Regions from separate parts of the Brevibacillus sp. FW306-2-1A-C05A genome, predicted to be linked through region 3. Evidence: riboswitches for the same ligand, from Rfam matches in the RefSeq annotation. Region 3 holds a riboswitch; each other region holds the start of a gene.
The links. Region 3 has a riboswitch for S-adenosylmethionine ahead of AC3WJN_RS07215 (pyridoxal phosphate-dependent aminotransferase). Riboswitches for the same ligand answer to the same signal wherever they lie in the genome.
Positions count from the first base shown of each region.

Region 1 (6,902 bases), on a different contig from region 3:
ATGCTTGATGATGACGGTTTTCAGCTTTTTGACCATGGATTGGCTGCCTTGGAACATGGTTGCCTCCTTTTATTCCACATTGTAGAATATTGTTCATATTTCGAAAATTTATTTTCAGTGTACACATTCTGATTTTGCACTGTCAATCGTTATTCCGGGCTTGCAGCGGCTATCGCGGGAAGTTTTTTGCGATTCACAAAATTACAGCAAATCATTTAAGATGAGGTAGACGAGACATGAGGAAAAAGGGGAAATGACTGTGATTCAATCGTTTGATCGGGCGATGGCGATTGCGACGGCACTTGCGTCGGACGAGCATAGAAAGTGGTGGACCATCAACGATTTGGCGAAAGAATGTCAGCTCCCGGTGAGTACGATCTACCGCTTGTTGTACACGCTGATGAAGCACGGGCTGGTGGAGCAGGATGCAGCTACCAAGCAGTACACACTGGGGATCAAATGGATGGAGTTCGGCCTGCGCGTGCTCGACCGGATTGATTATCGCAAAGTCATCAAGCCGATGATCGAGGAGCTTGCCAGAGAGGTGGAAGAAAGCGTTTACTTCAGCCAGCCGAGCGGCCTGGAGTCGATTGTGATCGATCGCGTGGACAGCCAGCACAACATTCGCATCTACGACCAGCTTGGTTTGCGCATCCCGATGCACATCGGCGCGGCAAACAAGGTTGTTTTGGCGCACATGCCGGCAGAAGAAGCGCGGCAAATCGTGTTGCAGCTCGTCGGCGAGGAGGAGACGCCCGCTTTCATGGAAAAGCTGGCCGAAATCCGCAAAGTCGGCTATGCCGTCAGCTTCGCGGAACGGACGGAAAATACGGCTTCGGTCGCGGCACCTGTTTTTGATTACACGCAAAAAGTAATCGGCGCTTTGAGCATCGGCATCGTCACCTTCGATCTGAAAGAAGAGCGGTTGAATTATTTGATCGAGCGCGTGAAGGACGTCGCCTGCAAAACGTCGCAGCGGCTGGGGAGGATGTAGCTTTGCGATGTCTATATGCTGGAAATTTTTCTGCTATATGAAAAATATGGTCGAAAGCTCCTGGCGAGACTGTCAGCCCGAATGATCGGGGGCAGTCTTTTTGGGGCCAGTGACGGTTTGTGCTTTACGGGCAAAGCTTTTCGCATAATTACTACCAAAACTTTACATAGTAACAGGAGGAAACGGTTGGGGCAGGAGGCGTTTTTGCGTGGAACTGTTCAGTGAGAGCTTGATTGTAGTCGGGCGTGTATTTACGATTTTGCCGCTGCTGTTGATCGTGACGCTGTTCATGGGAAAGCGTTCGATTGGCGAGCTGCCTGTCTTTGATTTCATGATTATCATCACGCTAGGCTCCGTGACCGGGGCCGATATTGCCGAGCCGAATGTCCACCACATTCCCATTGCGGTAGCGATTGTGGCGCTCGGGGTGCTGCAACGCGTCGTGTCCCAGTGGTCGATTGTGTCCAGGCGCTTCGGCAAAATGGTCACGTTTGAGCCAACGGTCGTTTTTTACAACGGAGAGTTTCTCGTCCCTCAACTGAAAAAGATACGCTATTCGCTCGATAACGTACTGCAAATGCTGCGGGAAAAAGACATTTTTGACCTGTCGGAGATTGAGATGGCGATCATCGAGGCCAATGGCCGACTGACTGTCCTGAAAAAATCTGCGCAGCAGCCAGTGACGAGACAAGACCTGCAAATCCGGACTGCCTCGACGGGCCTCTCCCTGCCTGTGATCGTCGAAGGAAAAATATGTGAAGAGGCGCTGAAGTACCGCGAACGGGACGAAGGCTGGCTTTTGCAGGAGCTGAAAAAAAGCGGCGTCGCCATCGAGCAGGTTTTTCTCGCCACATTGAATCGGCAAAACGACTTGCTGTTTTTTGAGAAACATCCGGACAATCCGCAGCGGGTCCCGCCCGTTCAGCATTGAGAGGAAGGCAGACAGCATGCAGCGTACAGGCGCGCCAGGCTATCCCATTCAGGAAGCCTGTAGTTTGCCGATTTCGTTTATTAAAAAATATTTTATCAATTAAAAATAATTTTAGAGGATAAGTGTGGTTGTCATCTCAATCAGGGAGGAATGACCATGCTTGTTTTCAAGGCGATGGAGCAATGTTCGGTGGCGGAGGCCGTTTTGGTCTACAACAGAGGGTTTTCCGGCTATTTTTTCGACCAGTCCAAAACGCCGGACACGCTTATCTGGAAAATGGGGAAGGAGGAACTTTCGCCCGCGCATTCGCTGGTTGCGTTTGTAAATGGCGAGCCGGCCGGAATCGTGCTGAACGGGATATGGAACAGAGGCGGGCGAAAAATCGGCTGGAACGGAGGGACAGGGGTGGCGCCGAAGCACAGGCGCAGCGGAGTCGGGCAGGCTTTGATCGAAGCGACGTTGCAGATTTACCGCGAGCAGGGCGTGGAGCTTGCGGCGCTGGTCGCCATTCGCGAGAACGTGCAGGCGGTCGACTACGCGCTGTACAGGCGGATTTTTGATGAACAGGGAAGGCAAACGACTGCCTTGCTGTTTCAGTGTGAAGCCAGTCCCGGACGAGCAGACCGGGAGGCGATTGTCGCAAGCGCGCTGGCCCATGTGTTTGCTCCGCTGGACCAGGAGCTTCATCGCCTCACCGTCAATTTGCCCGTCGCAAATGAGACAACCACCCGAATTTTGCAAAGTGCGGGCTTTTCCACGCTGGCCGAGCAGGTTTTCATGACCAGGCCACTCGCCTAGCTGCTACTGCGGCTGATGGTACGGAAACGTAATCGTGAACTTGGTGCCGACCTTCGGCTTGCTCGACACGCTCACAGAACCGCCAAACGTGTGAATGACGTGATAGGAATAAGTCAGGCCGAGTCCGGTCCCGCTCGTTTTGGTAGAAAAATAGATCGTGCCAAGTCGTCTGATCTGGCCCTCGTCCATCCCGATGCCGTTGTCCTTGATGACGAGCAGGGCGTTGTTTTTTTCGATGAACAACGACAGGGAGACTTTCCCTTTGGCCGTCTCCGCGCATGCCTCGATGGCGTTTTTGATAAAGTTGACCAGCACCTGCTTGAACTCGTCGGGATTGGCCATGATCGTGACGGGCTTTTCATAAGCTTGCAGCTCCAACTCGACGTTGTTCATGTTGGCAAACGGCAGCATGACCTCGCGGACGACATGGAGCTGCTCGCATACGTCGATCAGCTCGGTGCGCTCCTTGAGCGGCTTGGACAGCGCCAGGTACTCCGTCAAAATCGCTTCCGTGCGCTGAATCTCGTCCATGCTGATGCGAATGTACTGATCGGTTTTCGCAATGTTTCCCGGGTCCTCCTGGATCAGGCGCAAAAATCCTTTGACGGCCGTGAGCGGGTTTCGCACCTCGTGCGCCAGTGAAGCGGCGACGTGGCTCATCGTCTCGATTTTTTCGTTTTGGGCATGGCGAATGAACAATTCCTTGTCTGATACGCATTTGCTAAATAACGACATCAACAGCCAGATGCCGACAAAATTTTGAACGGGAATCACAAGCACATGATAGGGAAGCTGATGGGATACATAGGTGGGAAAATTGAAATAGGTCAACCCCAAATCTATCAGGGAAAAAAGCGCACCCGTCAAAAGAGTAAACAGTGTTTTCCGATAACTGGCTTTGTAGCGTTGATATATCAGGAGGGAGATTGCAAACGTGGCGGCCATTACGAGCATGGCGACCCAGGTGCCTTCGCCGCCCAGATAAAAGCGGTACAGCGCTGATTCGATCAGCACGATCAAGGCGATTCGTACTCCGCCGTAGATCAGAGCGAAAAAGACGATGACGTGCCTGATGTCGAAAATGATTCCTTCGTTGACGCTCGAAGCGAAGGTCATCGCCAGAAACATGCAGACAGAGCTGGTTACGAGAATAAAGCAACGGCTATAGTTACGCATCCGGTCGCGGTAATAGATGTTGAACAAAACAAACGGTGTCAAGGCAAAAAACATTTGCAAGATTAGTTCTTTTAGTAGACTCATTAGACATCCCCATCGCAAATTTGCATGGCTTTTGCTTCAATCTACAAGGTTTCGACAAGACCTTACATAATTCCTCCAAAATTTGGACATCGAGTTGGGATTATTTTGGAGGACAAAAGCTTCAAAAACCCAGTTGACAGATGGGTAAAACAAGGATTATAGTCTGTATATATTAATACAAACGTTGCGAAAATAAAAACTACTCTTATCCAGAGAAGGCTGAGGGAATGGCCCTATGATGCCCGGCAACCTAGCTGGCAAGATCACCGTCTTGCGAGCCAAGGTGCTAACTCCAACAGGTAGCGATACCTGACAGATAAGAGGCGCGAATCTTGTCGATCAAGCCTCTTTCATCTGTTGAAAGAGGCTTTTCCTATTGGAAGGTCGTCGCCTCCTCAGCTTGAAGCTCAGCAGGAAGAAAGAAAAAGGGGGATTTTTCGATGAAAAAGAAACTGGGTCTTGTCACATCAATCGTACTGGCTGCGTCGCTGGCCTTGACCGCTTGCGGCGGGGGAGCGGACACCCAAAATCAGGCGGGAAGCGGCGCTTCCGGCGGCGAGAAGGCGAAGCGCATTGCCTTGATTATGCGCCAAAACGTCGGCACGTTTTCTGCCCAATACATTAACGGCGTGAAGCAGGAAGTCGAGAAAAACGGCGGCGAGCTGACCGTATTCAACGCAGATACCGATTTGTCGAAAATGGCCTCCAACCTCGATGCTGCGGTGAACCAAAATTTTGACGGCATCCTGATTGACCACGGTACGGCGGAAGCGCTGCAGCAAGGCACGCAAAAAGCGGTCGACAAAAAGATCCCGGTTGTGCTGTTCGACACCGATATCAAGCTGCCGGGCGTCCCTGTCGTCGAGCAAGATGACAACAAGCTGGCCGAGTTGAGCCTGGAAAAGCTGGCTGCCGATACGGGCGGCAAAGGCAACATCGTGAAAATTTGGGTAGCGGGCTTTGCGCCGATGGAAAAGCGCCAGGTAACGTATGAAGCATTCCTGAAAAAATACCCGGATATCAAGGAAATCGCCGCGTTTGGCTCGGCAACGAACAACACCGCGCTGGATACGCAAGCGCAGATGGAAGCGATTTTGAAAAAGTATCCGAACAAAGGCGACATTACAGCCGTATGGGCATCGTGGGATGAATTTGCCAAAGGGGCAACCCGTGCGATCCAGCAAGCAGGACGCACCGAGATCAAGGTGTACGGCATCGACCTGAGCGACGAAGACTTGCAACTGATCCAGGAGCCAAACTCTCCTTGGGTCGCGACAGCAGCGGTAGATCCGTCGAATATCGGACGCATTCATGCGCAGACCGTTTTCCAAAAAATGAAAGGCGAGCAAGTGCCAGACAGCGTGAAGCTGAATCCGGTGCTGGTCAAACAGGAAGACTTGCCAAAGGATAAAAAAGTAACGATGGGCGATCTGTCCCAATACGTACAAGAGTGGGGCAAGTAAGCAAATAGAGCTGGTTGGTTTGGCTATTCCCGTTGCTTTTGTCAACGGGAATCTTGTTTATTTAGGGGGGGCGAAAAGTGTCCAGCTTGCAGATGAAAGGGATTGTGAAGCAGTTTTCCGGCGTGCCTGCGTTGCGCTCCGTCGATTTTGAAGTCAAGGCTGGCGAGGTGCACGCGCTGCTCGGAGCGAACGGAGCGGGAAAAAGCACGCTGATGAAAATTCTTACAGGCGCGTATCAGGCGGATGGCGGCAGCATCGCGATTGACGGCAAGGACGTCTCGATCCAATCGCCGCAGGATGCGAAAGCGTTGGGCATCCAGTGCGTCTACCAGGAAGTCGATACGGCGCTGATCCCGTATTTGAGCGTGACGGAAAACATTTTGCTCGACCAGATCGTGTCCAAAAGCAGCAAGGGACTCATGAACTGGCAAGGGCTGCACAAGGAAGCGGAGAGCATTTTGCAAAGCTTCGGCTTTTCCATCCCTGTGCGCATGCTCGTCGAGGAATGTACGCTGTCCGAAAAGCAACTGATCTTGATTGCCCGCGCGACCGTGCAAAAAGCGAAGTACGTCATTTTTGACGAACCGACAGCCCCGTTGAGCACGAAGGAGAGCGAGCGGCTGTTTCTCATTATCGACCAGTTGAAAAAAGCAGGCGTCGGGATCATCTACATTTCCCATCGGCTGCCGGAAATTTTCGAAATCTGCGACCGGATCACGGTCATGCGCGACGGTCAACTGATTGCCACGAGCGAGACGGCCGCTACTACGATGGATGAAGTCATCGGGAACATGCTGGGCAAAAGCTTCGAGGAAGAGTTCCCGAAGGTGGAGCTGCCGATTGGCGAAGTGATCCTGGAAGCGGCCGGAGTGGCTGGCGGCAAGGTGCGCGGTGCGGATGTAAGCGTTCGCGAGGGCGAGATCGTAGGCGTCGTAGGACTTGTCGGGGCAGGGAAGACGGAGTTGGCCCGGCTGCTGTTCGGAGCGGATGCGGCCGAAGCTGGCGAGATCAGGCTGAAAGGCAAGGCGGTACGCCTGCGCTCGCCAAAGGAAGCCGTGGATGCAGGGATCGTCCTCGTCCCGGAGGAGCGGCGAAAAGAAGGCATTTTTGTTGAGGAATCCGTAAAAAACAACTTGTCTGTCTCGACTTTGTGGAAATGGTCGCGCCTCGGGTTTGTCCGCAGGGGAGTCGAGGCGGGGCAAGCGCGGGAGCTGGTGCAGCGGCTGGGTGTGAAGACAGCGGACATCGGCCAGCTCGTCGGCCACCTCAGCGGGGGGAACCAGCAAAAGGTCGCAATCGGCAAATGGCTCGATACGGATGCGCAAATTTTCATGTTTGACGAACCGACCAAAGGCGTGGACATCGGCGCGAAAAGCGATATTTACCGCCTGATCGGAAAGCTGGCGGAGCAGCGCAAGGGCGTTTTGTACTTTTCCTGCGAGTTTGCGGAGGTGCT
Region 1 covers NZ_JBYSWV010000046.1:23,209-30,110, forward strand. The annotation lists gene AC3WJN_RS21170 (dimethylarginine dimethylaminohydrolase family protein) at 1-57, opposite strand, end outside; gene AC3WJN_RS21175 (IclR family transcriptional regulator) at 260-994, shown strand; gene AC3WJN_RS21180 (DUF421 domain-containing protein) at 1,203-1,925, shown strand; gene AC3WJN_RS21185 (GNAT family N-acetyltransferase) at 2,082-2,723, shown strand; gene AC3WJN_RS21190 (ATP-binding protein) at 2,727-3,983, opposite strand; SAM riboswitch class I at 4,186-4,306, shown strand; gene AC3WJN_RS21195 (sugar ABC transporter substrate-binding protein) at 4,424-5,446, shown strand; gene AC3WJN_RS21200 (sugar ABC transporter ATP-binding protein) at 5,524-6,902, shown strand, end outside.
Region 1: it holds a riboswitch for S-adenosylmethionine, as region 3 does, so the genes downstream of both, AC3WJN_RS21195 (sugar ABC transporter substrate-binding protein) here and AC3WJN_RS07215 (pyridoxal phosphate-dependent aminotransferase) in region 3, are expected to answer to the same signal.

Region 2 (6,902 bases), on a different contig from region 3:
AAGTTCACTGACGGGTAGCCGTATGTACGTAAGGTGGGAAAAGCCTTCGTGTAATAACTCTCATAGCCGTCGTCAAAGGTAATCAGGACAGCATTTTCGGTCGGCAAGCTCCCTGTATCCACAAAATGCAAAAACTCATCCAACGAGATCGGCTGCAAGTCGTTTTCGTGCAAAAACGACATATGTTTTGCAAATTGCTCAGGCGAAATGACGTAGCGCTGGCCTGATGCATCCGTGACATGGTGATACGTCAGGACGACTACCTGATTGTTATACCACTTTTTCGGCTTTACCGTTGCTTTTTCGTTCTGCGTGACGTTTGGCTCAGCAATTTCTGCCTCGCTTATGCTTATAGACGTATCTACTTGGGGAAAAGGTTGCACTTTTTGCGCATTCTTTTTTGATTGGTAAAATTCACCAATCCCCATTGCAGACATAACCAGTAATAAAGAAATAACAAATACGGTCAGGAAGAGCCTTTTGTTCGGCAAAGAAACCCCTCCTCTACTTCCTCACTAGGAGATTCGACACAGTCCTACATTTTCCCTTCGCTTAAAGCCCACCAATAACTGGAAAATTTTTCCCCGTAATAAAAAAAGAGCCCAGTAGCTTTACCAGGCTCTTTCTTTGTCGTTCTTATTTTGCCAGTTGCGCAGCTTCTTGCTTCAGAACTTCTGCTTTGTCTGTTTGCTCCCAAGGAACATTCAGGTCATTGCGTCCAAAGTGGCCATAAGCCGCTGTTTGTTTGTAGATAGGGCGACGCAGGTCGAGCTGCTTGATGATGCCAGCCGGACGCAGGTCGAAGTGTTTGCGCACCAGTTTCACCAGATCTTCTTCGGAAACGGTTCCTGTACCAAAAGTATCAACAGCGATGGATACAGGCTGCGCTACACCGATTGCGTAAGCCACTTGCACTTCGCATTTGTCAGCCAGGCCAGCAGCCACAATGTTTTTCGCTACGTAACGAGCAGCGTAAGCGCCGGAGCGGTCTACTTTTGTCGGATCTTTACCGGAGAACGCGCCGCCGCCGTGACGAGCGTAGCCACCGTAAGTGTCTACGATGATTTTGCGGCCAGTCAGACCAGCGTCCCCTTGAGGTCCGCCGATTACGAAGCGGCCAGTCGGGTTGATGAAGTATTTGGTGTCAGCGTCCAGCAGCTCAGCCGGAACAACTGGTTTGATAACTTGTTCGATGAGGTCTTGCTTGATTTGCTCCAAGGTAGTCTCAGGAGCGTGTTGAGTCGAAATCACGATGGTGTCGATGCGAACTGGCTTGTCTCCATCGTACTCAACCGTTACTTGCGTTTTGCCGTCAGGACGCAGGTAGGCGAGTGTGCCGTTTTTGCGAACTTCAGTCAAGCGGCGAGCCAGCTTGTGAGACATGCTGATCGGCAGCGGCATCAGCTCAGGTGTTTCGTTGCAAGCAAAGCCGAACATCAGACCTTGGTCACCTGCACCGATCGCTTCGATCTCAGCGTCGGTCATTTTGCCTTCGCGCGCTTCCAAAGCCTGGTCTACGCCGAGAGCGATGTCAGCGGATTGCTCGCCGATCGCAGTGATTACGCCGCAAGTGTCAGCGTCAAAGCCGAACTTCGCACGATCATAACCGATCTCACGGATCGTTTCGCGCACCAGCTTTTGGATGTCCACGTACGTGTTGGTGGTGATTTCACCGGCTACGAGAACCAGCCCGGTAGTTACGGAAGTTTCGCAAGCTACGCGAGCGTTTGGATCCTTGGCCAAAATGGCGTCCAGGATGGAGTCGGAAATTTGGTCACAAATTTTATCCGGATGTCCTTCGGTTACAGACTCAGATGTGAACAGACGACGACCTTTTTGCAAAGCCATGAGAAAATACCTCCTTTGACCTCATACAAATAGTTTGGTAGCCGAGTCAGGATTTTATCGACGTAAACGCAAATAAAAAACCTTTTCCATCTTTTGGAGGAAAAGGTTTGAGCGCTTTTAGCTTCCTTCATCCTCTTATCGGCCAGAACAGATTTCCGTCCTGCTGGTTAGCACCGCTCCAGACGGTTGCCGGGCTTCATAGGGCCAGTCCCTCCGCCTGCTCTGGATAAGAGTATCCATTACGGATTATAGAATAATTGTTTTTTGAGGTGGTGTCAATAGACTTTTGCCAGAGCACCTCTTTGGCCGAAATCGCCCTGTACAAAACGCTGTTGGAATCGCCTGCGGGAAGCGTCTGAGGTGATCGAAGCCGCGTTTTCACAAGGACGATATAGCCATGCCATGCGTCTGTCGAACGCAAAGCGGAAAATTTTTTCTTACACTTGATACGATTTGGCGATTAATACAACAACCTCGGCCCGCGTAGCGCTGCCCTGTGGCTTGAAGAGCGAACCGTATCCGTTTAGCCAGTTTCTTGCCGTCAAAGCGCCGATCGCCGGTGCTGCCCAATGGCCGGCCGGAACATCGCGATAGCTCGGTGCGCTGCTGCTGTTCAGAGCCACGCCCTTCGCCCTGGCGATCATCGCGGCCATTTCCGCCCGCGAAACAGCTTGGTCAGGCTTGATCTGACTGTTTGGATACCCCTTCAAGACTCCGAGCTGATAAGCCACTCCAAGGGTGTTGTACGCCCAGTGCTTTTTTGGCAAATCAGAAAACACTTCCCGTCCGGAATACGCGCTGGCTACCTTCGAGCCGGTCGCGCGCATCGCCTGCAGCAGCATTGTGGCAAACTGCGCACGAGTTACTGCCTCGTTAGGCTTGAACGTCGCATCGCCGAAGCCTTGGACAATTCTTTTGGAGCTCAGCCTGGCGATCTCTGTGCGCGCCCAATGGTCGGAAATATCCCGATACCCCGAAACGAGGGGCTGCTGCGTGACTGTCAATTTGTACGCATCGTACTTGAACGGAATGCCGCTGTTCAGGCGCACGTAATACTTGCCTTTTGGCAACCGCAGGCTGAAAATCTCGCTGCCCCGATCGGACAGCTCAGCCACTTCGTTTGTCGAAGCTAGCGCGTAGTTCATGTTTTTCTCGCTGTAAAGAGCGATGCGAAAACCGCTGGATACCGGAATAAACGGGGCTCGAATCGTGACGTACGAGTCTGTATTGAGCGTAAATTGAAACCAGTCTGCATCCGAAGCCGTCGGAATCGTTCCGGTCATGACCCCTCCAGCGGCTAGCGGCGACGCCCTGCTGTACGTATCATTCGGCTCGTTCAAATCTTTTTTCAGCGGGGTGAACCCGAGATCCAGGCGATATTCGCCGTTCACCGCATTTTGCTGATACTCGCTGACCCGAATGTAGTATTTTCCCGGGGAGACTTCCTTGCTCGCACGCTCGGACGGATTATCGCGGTCGACGTTGTCGTAGAGCGGGTCCCAAACCGTATTTTTTCCGGTTTCCTGCTTTCCTATGGCAAGCACCAGGTCCACCCGCTTGTTGTCGGGAGTCACCGTCACATCCATATGCCCGTATTCGCGGACGTAGTAGGAGAACCAGTCCTGGTCGCCCTCCTGGTGGAAGTTGCCTGTGACGCTGATCTGGTTGCCTACCAGCGGCCTTGCCGTCGCCATCGTATCGTTTGGCTCATTGCGGTCCGGGTTGATCGTGAACTTGCTCGTCAGCACGTAGGCAAACGAGTTGACGCCGCCGTTTCGCATCAGCTTGATGTTCATCCTGCCCGCTTTTGCCGGGACGGTAACGGTATCCCCGTTTCCAAAATACTGCGTAATCGGCGTTCGGTTTTCCGGGTAAAAGGTAGCCGCCATGGCGGAGGATACCCCGGAGTTAATCGTCGCCGTAAAGCTGACTTTTCCGTCATACGGCACATCCATTTTAAACCAGTCTACCGTGTCGTTTGGCCCCAGGTTGCCGCGTATTTGCTGTTCGATAGGGAATGCTTTGGCTCGCTGCAAAGAGTTGTTCGGCTCCAAAAAGTCGCCGGAGAGCGCGCTGCGCACTGCCTTGTTCACGTCCAGCAATCCGTAGCCTGTTTGCCGGTCCCAGCCGCTCTCGCCGAGGTCTGTAGCCGTCTGGTAAAGCATTTGCCTCACATCCAGCGCCGTCAGCTTTGGATAGCGGGCCAAAATCAGGGCCGCCGCTCCCGCTACTTGAGGCGCTGCCGCTGACGTACCGGAAAACGATCCGTACTTTCCGCCCAGCTTCGTCGTATATACGTTAAGCCCCGGCGCCACAATGTTTAACTCAGGCCCCGTATTCGATTGATAAATCGCCTGGTTTTTCCCATTCACGGCCCCAACCGCAACGACTGTCGGGTAGGCAGCCGGATAGGCGACGCGGCTTGCTTCGTTTCCGCTGGCAGCGACGAGGACGGCTCCGCTTCTCTCCGCACGGTCAATGGCCTCTTTCAAGGAGCGGGAATAGGACAGGCTGCTGAACGACATCAGGATAACTTTGGCTCCCCTGTCGAGCGCTGTATTGATCCCCTTCGCAATCATGTCCACATTCGTCACTGCATCTTTGTTCAAAATTTTGATCGGCAAAATCCGGGCGTTCCAGACTACCCCTGATACCCCGATCCCGTTGTTGCCTTTTGCAGCGAGAACCCCGATGACTTCTGTCCCGTGCCCGTTGTCATCCTGCGCCGATTTCCCCGGGTTGACCAGATTGACACCCGGCAGCAGATTCCCTTTCAAGTCAGGGTGATTGTAGTCCGCTCCGGAATCGAGCACGGCAATCGTAATCGCCTGGTTGCTGTTGACTACAGGCCACGCCTTGTCGGCCTTGATCTGGCTGATGTGCAACTGATTGCTCAGATAGCTGTCATTGGAAGCAGGCGCGGCAGCGAGTGCAGGCCGCACGCCCAGCGGTACAAGCGTGAGCAGCATCGCAACTGACACGGCTATTTGAATCGATTTTTTCATAAACACAGTCCTTCCTTACTTTCCCCTGCAACTAGCGCAGCAAGAAAACCTCTATCGCCGCCCGCTCAAACAAAGGGGCATGCGCTGTCGTGGAAGGTTTTCTTAACGTATCGAAATGAATAAATGTTCGCGCTTATCCATTTCAGTACGTTCAAAAAGGTATTCAAGTATTATGCTTCTCGTCCTAGCATAGCGGATAAAAAGGGCGAAAAGCAACCCTGTTTCCCCAAGATTTGGAACGTTATGGCAGGAGAAAAACCCTTTTCACCATTGGCAAAAAGGGTTCATCCATTACTGCAGCAGGCCTTTGTTGTCTTCGGTAGCAGGCTCTACATATGCTTTTTCTTTTTTGCGTTGACGCGCCTGCGGAATGTAGGCACTCAGTTCGTCCGGGTTTACTTCTGCTTTTTTAATCGAAGAAGACGGGATATCAAACGCCCAGATGCGCTGACTGTTTGCTTCCACCTTCATGTTTTCGAGCGTGTAGCTGACGCGGGCAACCGCATCGCCTTCCTTGTCGTGAACGATGATCGGCACCTCGGTAAACTCCAGGCGCTTCTCCAGTCCGTTGCGGAATACGACGACAACCTTCAGGCCGTTATCATCGGTAGGCTTGATATCGAGGACCTGCAAATCTACCTTTCCTTTTTCCACCGGAGCTTCCTCCGCCGCTTTTTGCGTATAGTGGCTTTGTTCGTCCGCACTCAGGCCCATATTCAGCTCCTGGGTCTCCTCGATGCGGCGTTTTTCCGGCTTTTTATAGGTCAGAGTCAGCGGCACTTCCTTCTCAGGAATGCGGTCGAACTCTTCCCAGCGGAACATAAATTCCATCGGACGGCTGGCCATGTGGCCCACAGGACCGTTTGCCATCAAGTCAAACGTCTTTCTCGCCACCTCTTCGCCGTCAGCAGTCACGAGGGTCAGCGGCAGCTTTTGCAACAGCACGTTGCGGTTTGTCGCGTTGCGAATGTACGTCAGCACCAGGTAGCCTTCATCTGTCACCTGTGTGTAGAACGGAATAATGCCGACCTCGTCGCGAACGACCGGAGGCAGCTCATCGTGGACGTACTGCAGCAGCTCCTGCTCCGCCTCCTCCAGTTGATTGTCCCAAGGACCGTTCATCGTCAGAAACAGCTCTTTGGCCTCAACCCGGTTCGCCGATTGCTGCGGGTTGTCGATCCCCGACACCCCCAGGTAAAACTCTTTATGCAAATGCTCATGAATATCTTCACGTACTTGCTCCAGGCTTTCCTTGGAGCCAAACCAGTTCTCCAATAACCAACTCATATGTCAACCTCCTCCTGATTTCTGCGATCGAGAGCTCTTGCGCCTATTCTACGTCAAGAACCCATCTGCGCAGATTGGCATCCGGTTTTTTCACGAACTCCGGCGGGAACACGATCAGCCACGGACGGCTGTTCCCCGGCTTCACGCGAATCTTGCTGGCATCCACAACGCCTCGCGCCACGACATCGCCGTCCGTATCGGAAATCGTGATTTTCAGCTTGTCAGGACGATAATCCGTAGACAGGCCGTTGCGGAACAGCAATGCGGCAACCAGTTGCCCTTCTTTCGTTTTCCCGATATCAAACCCGGTAATTTGCACCGAGTTGACCGGAATCGGCGGCAAAGAGTACGCGAGCGACTCCAGACGGTCTTTTTGACGCTGTGTCATGCGTCTTTCCATTTCCGGGTCCAGCTCCAGCGTACTTGGCCAGATGTGCGATCTTTTTCCTGCTTTCATCACGACTTTCCAGCGGCTGAACATGAAGTTGTCGTGCAGGTAGCTCTCTTCCGGGAACAGCACTTCCCACGGACGGCTTGTATGCGGAGGAATAGCGCCCATATCAGACAGGTCGACTCTCATCCGCGCGAACGGCTTGTCGTCCAAGTAAATAGCCAGACCGATGTTTTTGAAGCGCACAGGCTTATCTGTCGCATTGCGGAAAAACATCGTCACGGTCATGCCGTTCGGCTGGGGAATCATGCTGAAGCCCGTTACGCTAATCAAGCCTCGTGCCATCTCAGGCAGTTCTGCTTGCAAGAATC
Region 2 covers NZ_JBYSWV010000062.1:7,659-14,560, reverse strand. The annotation lists gene AC3WJN_RS23500 (polysaccharide deacetylase family protein) at 1-491, opposite strand, end outside; gene metK (methionine adenosyltransferase) at 637-1,848, opposite strand; SAM riboswitch class I at 1,981-2,081, opposite strand; gene AC3WJN_RS23490 (S8 family peptidase) at 2,286-4,853, opposite strand; gene AC3WJN_RS23485 (SLAP domain-containing protein) at 5,145-6,140, opposite strand; gene AC3WJN_RS23480 (SLAP domain-containing protein) at 6,184-6,902, opposite strand, start outside.
Region 2: it holds a riboswitch for S-adenosylmethionine, as region 3 does, so the genes downstream of both, metK (methionine adenosyltransferase) here and AC3WJN_RS07215 (pyridoxal phosphate-dependent aminotransferase) in region 3, are expected to answer to the same signal.

Region 3 (6,902 bases):
CCAATGCGCGAAGGGGCTTGGGGACTTACGGAGCGAAGCCTTTTTGGCTTACGTACAGCTCGTCTTCCGCAAACACGCGCCGCAGCCGATCGTACACGAGTCGATAGGCGTCCGGCTCCGCCCATGCTTCCAGCCCCAACTCGGCAAAAAGCGAGGGAACCCCGTTTTTCTTCGTACGCTTGCCGCCGCTGCCGTCGCCCATGTAAAAATCGTCAATGCAAACCCGTCCGACCAGCGGCCGCAGCAGGTCGGGAAAAGCTTCGCTGCTCGGCAAGACGGGTGCGATCGTCGCCTGTGTCGGGACGCCAGCCGCAGCCAATTCCCGAAGCGCCCGCAGCCGTGCGGCAATCGGAGGCGCTTGCGGCGAGAAATGTTTGCGGATTTCCTCCAGGTCCGTTTCCACCGTCATGCTGACGCGTACTCGCTCGCCCAGGCGGAGCAGCAGGTCCAGATCGCGCGTGACGAGCGGGCTGCGGGTCTGGACGAGCAAAAAGTCGGGCGGATGCTCCACCATCACTTCGAGTAGCGAACGCGTTACCTGCTCCCGATATTCAACGGGCTGGTAAGGGTCAGTGCTCGACGACATGAAAATGGAGACGGGCCCCTTCGCTTTTGCCCGCTGTAGCTCTTTGGCGAGCAGCGCGGCGGCTCCCGTCTTGATATCGACCCACGTCCCCCATTCGTGCCCGCGAAACAGCGAGACGGGCATCTGCCGCACATAGCAGTAAGAGCAGGCGAAGGAGCAGCCCGTGTACGGATTGAGCGAGTGCGTGTAATCGGTCAAAAATCCGGTTCCTTTATTGAGCAGCGTTTTTGGTTGCTTGTAAAAGAAAGTGCTGTTCACTTTTGTCCCTTCTTATTTTGCGTCGTGAAAAATGATCCCAAGACTGTACCGCGTTCCCTGGGTGATCGTGCTGACGCCGTGGCGCAGCGTCGTTTTATAATAGCCGCGCGCTCCGGCTACAGGGCGATAGGCAGTCGGAAAAATCAAGCCTGCCCCCTGTTCCAAGGTTATCACATGTCCTCTGCTTTGCGCTCGCGGCCGTTGTTCGATCAGCAAAAATTGTCCGCCGCAAAAGTCGCTTTCCTGTTGGCTCAGGACGAAGACGACCTGAAAAGGAAAAAACACGTCGCCGTACATGTCCTGGTGCAGACAGTTGTAGCTGCCGGCCTCGTATTTCAGGAGCAAAGGCGTCGGGCGGGCCTGCCCGTGCTCGTGGCAACGGGCGAGAAAGGCGGACAGCGACGGAGGGTAGGCAGGCTGCTGTCCGAGCAGTGTGTTCCAGCGATTCGCCGTTTTGGCCAGCTCGGGATAAAAGCCCTCGCGCAACTGCTCCACTATGGGCGGCAGGGGAGCTTGATAATAACGGTACTCTCCGCTGCCGAAGCGGTATCGCGCCATGTTGATCGTCGCTCGGAAAAAGCGGTCTTCGCGATAGGTGGCGATCAGCTCCTGGCATTCTTCCGGTTGCAAGACAGGAGGGAGGACGGCAAAGCCTTGCTCGTCCAGACTGTGTTGCAACTGCTCCCAGGGGAGTAGGGCGATGCGTTTTGTCAGCGGCTCAGCCATGCTGCATCCCCCTTGCAAGACTTCCTTTTTCGAGCGCGATCAGCGCTGTTTTCATGTCCAGGCCGCCGCGATAGCCGGTGAGGCTGCCGTCTTTGCTGACGACCCGATGGCAAGGGACGGTCAAAAGCAGCGGATTGGCTCCGATCGCGGCTCCTACGGCCCTGACGGCGGCAGGCTTTTTGATGTGAACGGCAATCTCGGAGTAAGTCGTCGTCTGCCCGTATGGAATGCGGCACAAAGCGTCCCAGACAGATAGCTGAAACGGCGTGCCCTCCAGATCGAGCGCAAGCGAGAATTGCTGCCGCGCCCCTTGCAAATATTCGCTGATTTCCGCCACATAGGGGGCGAGCTGCTCGTGATCCTGGACCAAAACATGGCCGGGTCTGCGACGAGCGAACCAATTGCTCAGCTCTGCGAACGGGCCGTTTTGGGAGCCGACGAAGCATAGCCCTTTGGCTGTGGCCGCGAGATGCAGGCTCCACTCTTGCAAAATGACTTTTGACCAGTAAACATGTTGTTTTTCCTTCATTGTGACAAACGCCTCCAGACCTTATCGTTTCCAGCACGCCTGCTGGTTGTTGTACGCACAGTATAGCTTCACCGCGGCGTTTTTGTACGAATTTGCGAGTAGAACAGCAAGATAATGAAGGAGAAGACGCATGCTACAAGTAGCTGGAGCAGTTGGCAGCGATGTTTCCATTGCTTTTCGCAAGCCGCGGGAGTAAGGTAGGAGTAGACAGATGACCGATTTCAGCCAGGCTTTTCGGCTGTTTAACGGGATCGCATAGATGGAGGACGGATAGTTGCATGAACGATCAACTGACGCATTTTAATGAACAAAACCGTGCGCGGATGGTAGATGTCTCGGAAAAAGACATCACAAAACGGGAGGCTGTGGCAGAGAGCAAAATCGTCATGAAGCCGGAAACGCTCGCCCGCATTCGCGAAGGACGGGTAGAGAAAGGGGATGTGCTGGCAGTCGCACAGGTAGCGGGCGTCATGGCAGCGAAAAAGACGTGGGAAATCATCCCGATGTGCCATCCGCTTCCTTTGACCGGGATCGACATTCGCTTCGCTTTTGAAAACGAGACGACGCTTGCCCTGGAAGCATGTGTGCGGACGACGGGAAAAACGGGCGTGGAAATGGAAGCTTTGACGGCTGTCAGTGTCGCAGCTCTTACGGTGTACGATATGTGCAAGGCGATGGACAAAGGCATGGTAATCGGTCCGACTTGCTTGGTGAGCAAAACAGGCGGGAAAAGCGGCGATTTTCGTCGGGGAGAGAACTAAACCATGAAACAGAAATGGCAATCCTATCCGAGCAGCATTCGTCTTCTGGCGATTGCTGCGATCATTTTTTCTACCGGAATGGCTTGTATTTGGCCGCTTGTCACCATCTATATCCACGATTATTTAGGGAAGCCGCTGACCGTAGCGGGCTTTTTGCTGTTATTGAACCAGGGGGCTTTTTTGATCGGCAGCATCGCAGGTGGCATGCTGTTCGACCGTTGGGGGAAAATGCGCACGATCGTTTTTGCCTCAATCGGCGTCATTCTGATTTCCGTCGGGCTTGGCGTCACGCATGACTTTACGCTGTACACGATCTTGTTGTTGCTGAACGGGCTGTTTTACGGCACGCTCTCTCCGGTGATGAATGCACTCGCTGTCGTGCTGTGGCCGGAAGGCGGGCGCAAAGGGATCAACATGATCTACGTCGCGCTCAACGCCGGGGTGGCGGCTGGCTCTGCCCTCGGCGGCTTGCTGGCGAGCATTTCGTTTGCCTGGACGTTTTTTGGCAACGCGATCTCGCAAGTCATCGTGCTCGTCATGTTCGTGCTCATTTTGCCTCGGCAGCTCAAGGCAGTTGCAGAGCGGGGCTATCGGGCGGAGCAAGCCAATACCGCAGGCACTCCCGCCGCTGCTGTCCAAAGCGCTGCCAAGCCGAAGCCAGTTGAGGCGCTTTCGCCGCTACAGCAACTGCCGACGAAAAAAGTGGCGTGGGGCGCCCTACTGCTCTTGTGCAGCGGGCTGTTAATCAGTTGGATTGTCTACGTCCAGTGGACGACGGTGTTGTCGACCTACATGCAATCGTTGGGCATTTCCTTGCGTCAGTACAGCTTGCTCTGGACGATCAACGGCGGCCTGATTTTGTTCGGCCAGCCGCTGATCGCCTGGGTCATTGGCCGCTTCGCCCGCACGCTGCGAGCGCAGATGCTGCTCGGCTCCTACGTGTTCGTGCTGTCGATGCTGATTTTGTCGCAGACGACCTCCTACGCCGGCTTTGTCGCCGGGATGTTCATCATGACGCTTGGAGAAATGCTCGTCTGGCCGGCCGTGCCTGCCGTGGCAGCAGAGTTTACGCCACAGGGGCGAGAAGGCTTCATCCAAGGGCTGATCTCCGGCACAGGCTCTGCGGGACGCATGCTCGGCCCATTGCTCGGAGCGGTCATTTTCCAGCATTTTCAGGCACAAGGACTTTTGTACATCATGGCGGGGCTGGCGCTAATGTCTGTCGCGTTTTTCGCCCTGCACAGCTCGTTTCAAGGTCGCACCCGAAAAGTGCCAGCCGCGACCGTAGAAAAGATGTAGCCAGGAAAAATTCGCGGGCCTCGCGAAGCGTCTTGACACGTTCGGAGCCCGCAATGTAGTATGAAGAAGATTAAAAACAGTATATTCCGTGTGATTTACTTATGAAGAGAGGCGGAGGGACTGGCCCTATGAAGCCCGGCAGCGGATCTGCGCGCTTGCGCGTTGCAGATGCTGTGCCAATTCCAGCAGGATAATTCCTGACAGATAAGGACGTGACCAAGCTGATCTCCCCCTTTTTCTGTACGGAAAGAGGGGGTTTTTGCTGTACATTGGCCTAAAAAGAAAGGAACTGAAGACAGATGCGCATCCAACCTTCCGACATGATTGATCGGCTCCCGACCCAGTTTTTTGCGACATTGGTGGCAAAAGTAAACAAAGTCATCGCTTGTGGGCATGACGTCATTAATCTGGGCCAAGGAAACCCGGACCTGCCTACGCCGCCGCACATTGTGGAAGAGCTGAAGGCACAGGCAGAAAATCCGCTGCATCACAAATACCCGCCATTTTCCGGCCGACTGGAGCTGAAGCAGGCAGTCGCGCACTGGTACAAGCAACAATTTGACGTGGACCTCGACCCGGAGGAAGAGGTGGCGATCCTGTTCGGAAGCAAAACCGGCCTCGTGGAAATTTGCCAGGTGCTGATGAACGCAGGCGATGTGGCACTCGTACCGGACCCTGGCTACCCGGATTACTGGTCCGGCGTAGCGGTCGTAAACGGCCGGATGTCGATGATGCCGCTGACGGCCGAAAATCAGTTTTTGCCTGACTACAGCAAAATCCCGCAAGCCGATTTGGACCGCGCCAAGCTGATGTTTTTGAACTATCCGAATAACCCGACAGCGGTGAACGCCCCGTTTGAATTTTACGAGGAAACCGTCCAGTTTGCGCGCAAGCACGAGATCGTCGTCTGCCACGACTTCGCGTACGGCGCGATCAGCTACGACGGCAAAAAGCCTGTCAGCTTCATGCAGGTGCCGGGGGCAAAAGAGGTGGGCGTGGAGTTTTACACGTTGTCCAAAACGTACAATATGGCCGGCTGGCGCGTAGGCGCGATGGTCGGCAATCGCGAGCTGGTAAGGCTCATCAATCTGATTCAGGACCATTACTTCGTCAGCCTGTTTGGAGCGGTCCAAATGGCCGCAGCCAAAGCGATGACAGACTCGCAGCAGTGCGTCCGCGATCTGGTAGCCGTCTACGAAGGCCGCCGCAATGCGCTGTTCTCCAATCTGCACCGCATCGGCTGGCAGGCCCCGCCATCGCAAGGCTCGTTTTTCGCCTGGCTCCCCGTCCCGGCTGGCTTTACTTCGGTGGAGTTCTCGGATTTGCTGCTGGAAAAAGCACATGTAGTCGTCGCACCAGGCGTCGGCTTCGGCCCAAGCGGCGAAGGCTACGTTCGCGCCGCCCTGCTGTCGGACGAACAACGCCTGGCCGAAGCGGTTCAGCGGATCGAACAGTTGGGGCTTTTTGCGAAAACGAAGTAAGTAGGAGAGCGGGTGACCACACTTCCTGGGGGTGGGGAGTGTGGTTTTGTTTTTGGGGGCTGCGTTGCGTGAGACTGCCGGGGGTGCGTTGGTCGGTTGCTCGCGTATCTCAGGATCATCCATGTTTCCCCATGTTGACCTGCGCTTGTCTGCGTTGCCCCCTTGCCCGCGCCGTCCACTGCCCACGCTTTATCACCTGCTTGTCAATCCATTACCAGTCGAACCCCCCTCCCGCACCATAAGACGTGCAGTAGTAATAAAAATCATTCTCATCGTTGACAGATAATGATTTTCATTATACGATGTTAATGATAATTGATCTCATCAGGAGCGGGAGGGTACTATGCGCTATCAGATTAACGGTTACACTGACATGTACACGGTGATCGCCAACGAGCGGAAGATCGGTGGAGCCATTGAAGCAGCTCAAGTTCGACTGCGCACAGGAGAGGTTTTCACCAATGTGGTTCTCACTCGTTTGGAAATGTCAGGTGCGCATTTTTGCTCGATCGGCTTCGTGACAGAAGAAGGCAAGCGGCTGATTGTGCATGTGGACGACATCAGCATGATCGCAGACGCGCGCCACGTCAATGTATGTGAGCTTGCCAATGAATGCATGCGGGCTGAAAAGTGCGCAGAGCGCCTGAAACGCCTGAAGCGTCTCTGTGAACTGAACGAAGGAAGCTGTACGCCTACCTTCCAGGAAGAAGCGCTGCTTTTGGCAGAAGACATCGGGCTGGAGGAAGCGCGTTCTTATGTGGATTTGTCCTTCCTGCCGCAAGTGGAAAAAAAGCGGGTTGTCCGCATCGCGTAGAGTGTTCCCATCGAATTACATATTCGCCCCTTTCCCTTTTACAGCGGAGAGGGGCTTTTTGCGTCTGGTAGGCGGCGGTGCTGCAAAAAACGGATGAAGCTGGTCACCGGATAAGGCAAGAGGTCATCCTGACGATAGACGAGGCAAATATGTCTGCGGTTGACGTAGCCAGGCAGCTCGCGAATGACCAGCTCGCCCGTTTCGCCTTCGCGCACGACGCTGCGATAGGGGAGGATGCTGACGCCCATATTGTGCTTCGTCGCTTCCTTGATCGTCTCGATCGCCCCAAGCTCCATGCGCACTTGCCAGCGCAACTGGTTTTCCTGGGCCCAGCGTTCGGCCAGCTCGCGGGAGGTGGAGCCGGCTTCGTGGATGAGGAACGGCTCGGATTGCAAATCGGCCAGTTCGATTGTCTTTTTTTTGCGCCAGCGGATTTTGCGGAGAGAGA
Region 3 covers NZ_JBYSWV010000006.1:111,669-118,570, forward strand. The annotation lists gene AC3WJN_RS07190 (SPL family radical SAM protein) at 26-844, opposite strand; gene AC3WJN_RS07195 (2OG-Fe(II) oxygenase) at 857-1,570, opposite strand; gene AC3WJN_RS07200 (methylated-DNA--[protein]-cysteine S-methyltransferase) at 1,563-2,099, opposite strand; gene moaC (cyclic pyranopterin monophosphate synthase MoaC) at 2,378-2,860, shown strand; gene AC3WJN_RS07210 (MFS transporter) at 2,864-4,159, shown strand; SAM riboswitch class I at 4,256-4,370, shown strand; gene AC3WJN_RS07215 (pyridoxal phosphate-dependent aminotransferase) at 4,459-5,640, shown strand; gene AC3WJN_RS07220 (hypothetical protein) at 5,984-6,454, shown strand; gene AC3WJN_RS07225 (LysR family transcriptional regulator substrate-binding protein) at 6,493-6,902, opposite strand, start outside.